One region of the Cupriavidus sp. H39 genome, then DNA from elsewhere that is predicted to be linked to it. Evidence: predicted binding sites of a transcription regulator. Region 1 holds the regulator's gene; the other holds the start of a gene.
What was found. Region 1 encodes NrdR, which represses ribonucleotide reductase genes. Its sites were predicted from a motif close to CACNANATNTNGTG; they were not measured.
Positions count from the first base shown of each region.

Region 1 (4,413 bases):
GTCGACCGCCGTGCTGCGGACGATAAAGACCACGCCGGCCTGGTCGGCGAGCGCCTGCTGTTCGATGCCGAGCGAGCGCAGCCACTCGGTGCGGGCACGCTCGAAGAACTTGAGGTAGTTGGCGTAGAACACTACGCCGCCTGCATCGGTGTCTTCCCAGTACACCCGCAGGGTCCAGACAAAGTTTGTCATGGCCGCGATTGTAACGGAGAGCGATACCCGTTTCGTGTAAACCCGCAGGACGACTTTGCAACAGCAAGTTGCTGGCCAGGGCCGCGCCAGCCCTTGCCAGGGCTTGGCTGGCGGGTCCACGGCTTGCGGCGGGCGGCCGCCTCGCGCTACACTGCGCGCAACCATTCCATCTTGCGCGACTGGCGAAGTCAGTGGGTACTACCACGAGGAAGCGCAAGTTCTCTGGCGTGATTTCCTCACGCCATGGCGTTGACGCGAGTCATGCCTGCCGCTCGCCTGGGCAGCGAATGGGAAGCAGGGTGCGCCCTGCGCCGACGGCTCTTACCCGCCGCCGGTGCCGGTCGCCGCTAGCCTTCCCCGCGCGCCCTACCCCCGATGCCCGCATCGGATTCCCTTTTTTCAGACGAGTTTCGCCATGTTCGAACGCAGCCGTTTTACGATCGACCAGATCGACCCCGAGGTCTTTGCCGCCATCCAGCAGGAAAACCAGCGCCAGGAAGACCACATCGAGCTGATCGCCTCCGAGAACTACACCTCGCCGGCCGTGATGGCCGCGCAGGGTTCGCAACTGACCAACAAGTACGCCGAGGGCTATCCCGGCAAGCGCTACTACGGCGGTTGCGAGTATGTCGACATCGTCGAGCAACTGGCCATTGACCGCGTCAAGCAGCTGTTCGGCGCCGAAGCCGCCAACGTGCAGCCCAACTCGGGCTCGCAGGCCAACCAGGGCGTGTACTTCGCCGTGCTCAAGCCGGGCGACACCATCATGGGCATGAGCCTGGCCGAAGGCGGCCACCTGACCCACGGCATGGCGCTGAACATGAGCGGCAAGTGGTTCAACGTGGTCAGCTACGGCCTGAACGCGCAGGAAGACATCGACTACGACGCACTGGAAAAGCTGGCGCAAGAGAAGAAGCCCAAGCTGATCATCGCCGGCGCCTCGGCGTTCGCGCTGCGCATCGACTTCGAGCGCATCGGCAAGGTCGCCAAGTCGATCGGTGCCTATTTCATGGTCGACATGGCCCACTACGCCGGCCTGATCGCCGCGGGCGTCTACCCGAACCCGGTGCCGCACGCCGACTTCGTCACCACCACCACGCACAAGAGCCTGCGCGGCCCGCGCGGCGGCGTGATCCTGATGAAGGCCGAGCACGAGAAGGCGATCAACTCGTCGATCTTCCCGGGCATCCAGGGCGGTCCGCTGATGCACGTGATCGCCGGCAAGGCCGTGGCGTTCAAGGAAGCGCTGACGCCCGAGTTCAAGGAATACCAGCAGCAAGTGGTGAAGAACGCCGCCGTGCTGGCCCAGACCCTGATCGCGCGCGGCCTGCGCATCGTCTCGGGTCGTACCGAGAGCCACGTGATGCTGGTCGACCTGCGCGCCAAGAACATCACCGGCAAGGAAGCCGAGCGCATCCTGGGCGAGGCGCACCTGACCGTGAACAAGAACGCGATCCCGAACGACCCGGAAAAGCCGTTCGTCACCTCCGGCATCCGCGTCGGCTCGCCGGCCATGACCACGCGCGGCTTCAAGGAAGAAGAAGCCCGCATCGTCGGCAACCTGATCGCCGACGTGCTGGACAACCCGCACGACGCCGCCAACATCGCCGCGGTGCGCGAGCAGGTGTCGGCCCTGACCAAGCGTTTCCCGGTCTACGGCTGATGGTACGAGGCCGCCCGTGCGCGTGCATGGGCGGCCGGCGGCTGCGCTTGCCAGCGCCTCGGCGCGGGCTGCGGGCCTCGCCAACCCGCCCCGCCGCCGCAGAACCACAACACGGACAAGGCGATGGGGTTCAACTGAAGGTGGTCCGGCATGAAATGCCCCTTTTGCGGTCATTCCAATACCCAGGTGCTCGATACGCGCATGTCGGAAGACGGCGACGCCGTGCGCCGGCGCCGCCGCTGCGAAGCCTGCGACCGCCGCTTTACCACCTATGAGCGGATCGAGCTGTTCTTCCCCGCCATCGTCAAGAAAAACGGCTCGCGCGTGGACTACGCTCGCGCCAAGCTGAAGGATTCGATGCGCCTGGCGCTGCGCAAACGCCCGGTCTCGGCCGAAGCCATCGACGAAGCCATCACCCGCATCGAAGAAAAGCTGCTGGCCCTGGGCGAGAAGGAAATTCCCAGCAGCCAGGTCGGCGAACTGGTGATGCGCGAGCTGCGCAAGCTCGACAAGATCGCCTATATCCGCTTTGCCTCGGTGTACCGCAGCTTTGAGGACGTGTCCGAATTCTCGGACGTGCTCGCGGAAGTCACCGCGGGCAGCGGCAAGCGCTGACGCTCTGGCGCCAGCCCTGCGCTACCAGCACTGCGCCGACGCCACGCCGGCGCGCATCCCGGTGTTTCCCTGCACCCCCAGGTGGTTGATGGTGTAGCTGCCGCAGTCGTCTCCCAGCTGCACGCCGACCGGCGTCGCCGTCGCGGTATAGCTGGTCGCCGGATTGCCCGCCACCACGGTCAGCTGGTAGTACGCCTGGCCGCCTGACTGGATCGCCACGGGGAACGCCGCGCCGGCATAGCCCAGCGCCGCGGGCGTGCCGCCATACACGTTCTGCGTGCTAAACAATCGCTCCTGGCGCGCCGCCAGGTCGAGCAACGCCGTCTTGGCGTCGGTGCGGCGCGACTTGCGCACATGCTCGGTGTATGACGGATAGGCAATCGCCGCCAGCACCGCGGCGATCGCCACCGTGATCATCAGCTCGATCAGCGTAAAGCCGGCGGCGGCACGCCGGGTGCGGGCAAAGGCAGGCAGAGGCAGGTTCATGGTCATCAGCGCAGGCGTATCCAGTTGAGGCGGGCGCCGGCGCCGTTGGCGCCGGGGTTGATCTGCGTGATGGCGCCGCTGCCGACCACGGTCTGCTGCACCAGGTAGGGCCGCTTCTTCGCCGTCACCACCGACGGCGTGCCGGTGCCACTCAGGCCGATGCCGCTGACGATGCCGTTGTTCAGCAGCGGGAAGGTGCTGCTGTTGGTGCTGCTGAAGAACGACTGCGCGGCCGCGCCGCCCGAGGCCATCGACACGCCCATGGTGAAGCCGAACGGCACCTCGGCATTGCACGACAGTGCCTGCGATAGGGCCGAACCGGGCGGGATGGTGGTGTTCACGATCACCATGCCGTAGGCGACCACCGGGTTGTAGATCACCTGCTCGCGCGTGGCCGACGGCAGCGGCAATTGCCAGCCGTACTTGTTGTTGCCGCTCGCGCAGGCGTTCGAACCCTGCCAGCACACCTTGTTCGCGCTGACCGTGCGCACCGTCACCGTGCCGCCAGCCGCGCGCCCTTCGGCGGTAATCGATTGCTGCGTCAGGTTGGCGCCGGCAAGCGGCCGCGTGGCGCTGGCCAGCGACGCATAGCGGGCCTGGGCGCCGGCGATCGCGTTCCACCCCGCCATGTCCCAGTCCCACACGCCATACAGCGCCTGCCCGCCCGGCTCGAACACTGCTTCGCTGCCCTGGGTCTGCTCCAGCCGGCGGCCCGTGCCGAACGCCACCACCACGCGCGGCATCGCCGCAGCGCCGGTGCCGGTGCCCGGCACCGAGCCCACCGCCACCTTCGTCGAGATGGGCTTGCCACCGGTCTGCATCAGCGGGCGGCTCCCGGCGCGCCAGTGGTCCGGATTGTCCGAGGTCAGGTCGAAGCGCCACAGGTTGCCGAACACGTCGCCGGCGTAGACATAGTCGGTGATGTGGTCGCCGTCGAGGTCTGCCGGCGTGACATAGGCAATGCCGTTCTTGCTGCTGGCGCCCGCGGGATCCTCCTGGGGGCCGTAGCCGGTGCCAAGATAGCGGAAGGTGCGCGAGCCGTCGGCCGGGTTGACCAGCATGATGAACAGGCCGGCCGAACCGCTCTTGCTGCCCAGCCCGTTGCCGAACAGCACGGCCCACTGGCCGTTGTGCAGGCGGCGGATCACGGGCGTGCCATAGGTGTTGCCAAGGTTGTCGCCGCAGGCGGTATCGCCGGCGCACTGCAGCGTGTTGTTCCACTCGCCGATCACCGTGGCGCTGGCCGCTGCCGGGGTATCGCTGAAGCGCTCCGGCTCGGTCACGTCCAGCGCGTAGAGTGCGCCGCCGGTCGCCGTCGCGGTCTTGCTGGCGAGCGGGCCGCCGCGGTTCGCCCCCGGGCCGAGGCCGCCGACGAGCCAGGTATGCCAGGCGTCGGCGTAATAGAGATCGCCGGTGCCGGGCGTGGCATCGACAAACAGGTTGTGCACGTATTGCGG
Region 1 is NZ_CP189848.1:2,912,245-2,916,657, forward strand. Features, by position in the region: gene ybgC (tol-pal system-associated acyl-CoA thioesterase) at 1-192, opposite strand, end outside; ZMP/ZTP riboswitch at 358-481, shown strand; gene glyA (serine hydroxymethyltransferase) at 608-1,855, shown strand; gene nrdR (transcriptional regulator NrdR) at 2,006-2,470, shown strand; gene ACOCMH_RS28885 (type IV pilin protein) at 2,492-2,962, opposite strand; gene ACOCMH_RS28890 (pilus assembly protein) at 2,962-4,413, opposite strand, start outside.

Region 2 (4,413 bases), 400 kb from region 1:
TTGGTGTTGAGCGTGATTTCCGTGCACAGGTTGGAGCTGTGCACCACGCCGACGTGCTGCTGCGGGCTGCGGATGTTGCACGGATCCTTGAAGGTGATCCACGGGTGGCCGGTTTCGAACAGCATGCCCAGCATCTTGCGCCACAGTTGCAGCGCGGGCAGCTTCTTGAACAGCTTCAGTTCGCCGCTGGCGGCCTTGGCTTCATAGCCCAGGTAGGCCTTCTCGAATTCCTTGCCGACCTTGTCGTGCAGGTCCGGGCAGGTGGCGGGCGAGAACAGGGTCCACTCGCCGCCTTCCATCACGCGCTTCATGAACAGGTCCGGAATCCAGTTGGCCGTGTTCATGTCATGGGTGCGGCGGCGGTCGTCGCCGGTGTTCTTGCGCAGCTCCAGGAATTCTTCGATGTCCAGGTGCCACGTTTCCAGGTAGGCGCAGACCGCGCCCTTGCGCTTGCCGCCCTGGTTCACAGCGACGGCGGTGTCGTTCACCACCTTCAGGAACGGCACCACGCCTTGCGACTTGCCGTTGGTGCCCTTGATGTGCGAGCCGAGCGCGCGCACGTTGGTCCAGTCATTGCCCAGGCCGCCGGCAAACTTGGACAGCAGCGCGTTTTCCTTCAGCGCTTCGTAGATGCCTTCCAGGTCGTCCGAGACGGTGGTCAGGTAGCACGACGACAGCTGCGAGCGGCGGGTGCCGGAATTGAACAGCGTCGGCGTGGACGACATGAAGTCGAACGACGACAGCAGCTGGTAGAACTCGATGGCGCGCGCTTCGCGGTCCTTCTCGTTCAACGCCAGGCCCATGGCGACGCGCATGAAGAAGGCTTGCGGCATTTCGATGCGGGTTTCATCGATATGCAGGAAGTAGCGGTCGTACAGGGTCTGCAGGCCCAGGTAGTTGAACTGGAAGTCGCGGCCGGCGTCCAGCGCGGCGCCCAGGCGGGCGAGGTCGAAGGTGGCCAGCTTTTCGTCGAGCAGTTCGGCTTCGATGCCGCGCGCGATGAACTTCGGGAAGTATTCGGCGTAGCGGGCCGACATCTCCGACTGGGTCACTTCGGTGCCCAGGATTTCCTTGCGGATGGTGTGCAGCAGGATACGGGCGGTGACCTGGCTGTAGTCCGGGTCTTTTTCGATCAGGGTACGCGCGGCCAGGATGGCGGAGTCGTACACCTGCGTCATCGGCACGCCTTCGTACAGGTTCTTCAGCGTTTCCTTCAGGATCGGCTCGGCGCTGACGGCCTTGCCCAGGCCGGAGCAGGCGTTGTCGATCAGGGCGTGCAGTGCGGCGACGTCCAGCGGCTTGGTCACGCCGGCATCGGTCACGTTAACGCTGATGCCGCCTTCCTGCACGCGGGCCACGGCCTGGGCGTTGGCCTGGGCGCGCTCGTCCTTGCGCTTCTCGCGGTACAGCACGTAGGCGCGGGCCACTTCATGCTCGCCCGAGCGCATCAGCGACAGCTCGACCTGGTCTTGCACGTCTTCGATATGGATGGCGCCACCGCTCGGGCGGCTGCGCACCAGTGCGCGCACCACGTTGTCGGTCAGCTGCTCGACGATCTCGCGCACGCGCGCCGAGGCCGCGCCCTGCCCGCCGTTGACGGCGAGGAAGGCCTTGGTCATGGCGACGGCGATCTTGGACGGCTCGAACGCCACCACGGCACCGTTGCGACGAATGATCTTGTGGTCCGGGTAGTTCGTATTGGCGGCGTTGGCGGGGGTCTGCTGCGCGGTCGGTGCGATACCGGCGGCGGCGCCACCCGTGGTGATTTCGTTCTGGGCCGTTTGCATGAGAACTCCTGTTTTTTACCCTGGAAATAAGAGACAAAAGAGCCCCTGGCGAAATGCGGCGAGAAAGAACGTCCCTCCCGGCTCGAAAGTGGGGGCGGACAGACTGCCTTTACGTGAACATTTCGCCAGGGACTCTTGTGATTCGCAGGCCTTGCAGGGAGGTTTGCAGTCGATGCGCGAACTTCGCGGCTGCTGCCTCGCCTGGGGCCGGCTCCCCGGTTTGACTACTAGATATAGTGGGTGATGCGGAAAACTGGGCTAAGTATAGTGAAAGGAATCCGAATGACCAGTCTTGACAACCGCTATTTGGGGCGCGCCGGCGCCTGTGCGGCAGCGCCACATGCCCGCAAGCCTAGTACGCGCAAGGGTTTCGGCCAGACCGTTCGCAACTGCACATTTCACAAAAATTTTTTTGATTGTTGCGAGGTTGCGATAGCCCCACACCGACGTGGGGCATGTGCGCCGGAATGGAGCGCGTACGGCGCCGAATGACGTTAGGAATTCGTCACCTGCCCCGCGGCGCCGGGGCACTGGTAAGGCAACATTGCGGGGACCACCCCTGCCTGCCTGGCAAACCGCGCCCAGTCGAAATGCGGGCCGGGATCGGTCTTGCGGCCCGGGGCGATATCGCTGTGGCCGGCAATCGCGCGCACCGGATAGGCGGCCATCAGCGCGGGCACCAGCGTGGCCACGGTGTCGTACTGGGCCAGCGTGAACGGCAGGTCGTCGCAGCCTTCGATTTCGATGCCGATGGAAAAATCATTGCAGCGCGCGCGCCCGAAGAAATCTGACTGCCCGGCATGCCAGGCCCGCTGGGTGCACGGCACGAACTGCACCAGCTCGCCGGTGCGGGTGACCAGGAAGTGCGCGGACACCTGGACCTGGTGGATGGTGGCAAAGAACGGATGCTTGCCGGGATCGAGCCGGTTCTGGAAGAAGGCCTCGATGTCGCCGCTGCCGAACTGGCCGGGGGGCAGGCTGATGTTGTGCAGCACCACCAGGTCCACCGGCATGCCGTCCGGGCGCGCGTCGAAGTTGGGCGACGGAACGCGGCGCGCGGCGGCAACCCAGCCGTCGGCATCAGGCAGATAGGGGGAACGCGCGGGCGCGGTCATGTCGTTCCCTCGCCTTCCGCTGGGCCGCGGTCGGCGGCATCCATGGCTTCGCGGATGCCCAGTTGCTGGATGCGGTAGCGCAGCTGGCGCAGGTTCAGGCCCAGCAATGGCGCGGCTGCGGTGCGATTGAAATTAGTCTGCGCCAGCGCCTGCAGGATCAGCTCGCGCTCGACGGCCTCGAGCCTGGCCGGCAGGTCGATCGGGAACACGATGCCGCGGCAGGCGCGCTCGGCAGGGTCGCCGGCGGGCTCGCGTTCGGGTGTTGCTGCGGTGGCAGTTGCTGCCGCCGGTGGCGGCTCAGCCTGAACCGGCGCGGGCGTGGCGGGTGCCGGCACGACCGGGACGCCCGCAGTGCCCCACGCGGCGTAAGCAGCGTAAGCGGGAGGCGGCACCGGCTGCGGCACCATCGCGGGCACCGGCGGGTGCAGCAGCCCGGCGTGTCCGGCGCCGGCGTCCAGCGGGCCCAGGTCGGCCAGCTCGATGTCTTCGCTTTCGGCAAACGCGTAGGCGCGCTCGAGCAGGTTTTCCAGTTCGCGCACATTGCCGGGAAACGGATAGGCCACCAGCCGCTGCAGCGCCGCCTGCGACAGCCGCTTCGGGTGCGCATCGCCGTAGCGCACCGCCAGGTGGTCCAGGATGGCGCGCGCCAGCACCGGGATATCTTCGCCGCGCTCGCGCAGCGTGGGCATGCGCAGCGCCAGCACGTTCAGGCGGTAATACAGGTCTTGCCGGAACTGCCCTGCCGCCACCATCGCGGCCAGGTCCTTGTGGCTGGCGCACATCACGCGCACGTCGACGGCGTCTTCGCGGCTGGCGCCGATCTTGCGCACGCGGCGCTCCTGCAAAGCGCGCAGCAGCTTGACCTGCATCGGCAGCGGCAGGTCGGCCACCTCGTCGAGCAGCAGCGTGCCGCCGTTGGCGGCCTGGAAGAAGCCGCCGCGCTCGGCGTCGGCGCCGGTGAAGGCGCCCTTGACGTGGCCGAAGAACTCGGACTCCATCAGGTTCTCGGGGATGGCGCCGCAGTTGACCGCGACAAACGGATGCGCGGCGCGCGCGCTGGTGGCATGGATGGCGCGCGCGGCGCGCTCCTTGCCGCTGCCGGATTCGCCGCTGATCACCACCGGCGCCATGCTGCGCGCCAGCCGCGACAGCGAGCGGCGCACCTCCTGCATCGCCGCGGAATGGCCGGGCAGCAGCGCCGCAGCGCGGTCGGCGGCCTGCTCCGCCGCCACGGCGGCGTCGGCATCGGCGCTCTCGCGCGGCGGGCGCCCCAGCGCATTCAGCACCAGGCTGCGCAACTGCTCCAGCGACACCGGCTTGGCGATGTAGTCGAAGGCGCCGGCCTTGAGCGCTTCCACGGCGTTGTCGGCGCTGCCGTAGGCGGTGATCACCGCCACCGGGATGCGTTCGGGCGCGGCCGACAGCTGGCGCACGATCTCGATGCCCAGCCCGTCGCCCAGGCGCATGTCGGTCAGCACCAGGCTGTAGCGGCCCTGCGCCAGCTTGTCGCG
Region 2 is NZ_CP189848.1:3,310,876-3,315,288, forward strand. Features, by position in the region: gene ACOCMH_RS30720 (ribonucleoside-diphosphate reductase subunit alpha) at 1-1,787, opposite strand, end outside; gene ampD (1,6-anhydro-N-acetylmuramyl-L-alanine amidase AmpD) at 2,282-2,902, opposite strand; gene ACOCMH_RS30730 (sigma-54-dependent transcriptional regulator) at 2,899-4,413, opposite strand, start outside.
Region 2: ACOCMH_RS30720 (ribonucleoside-diphosphate reductase subunit alpha) is a predicted target of NrdR. The motif match lies at 2,013-2,026, and genes of this name have one in related genera.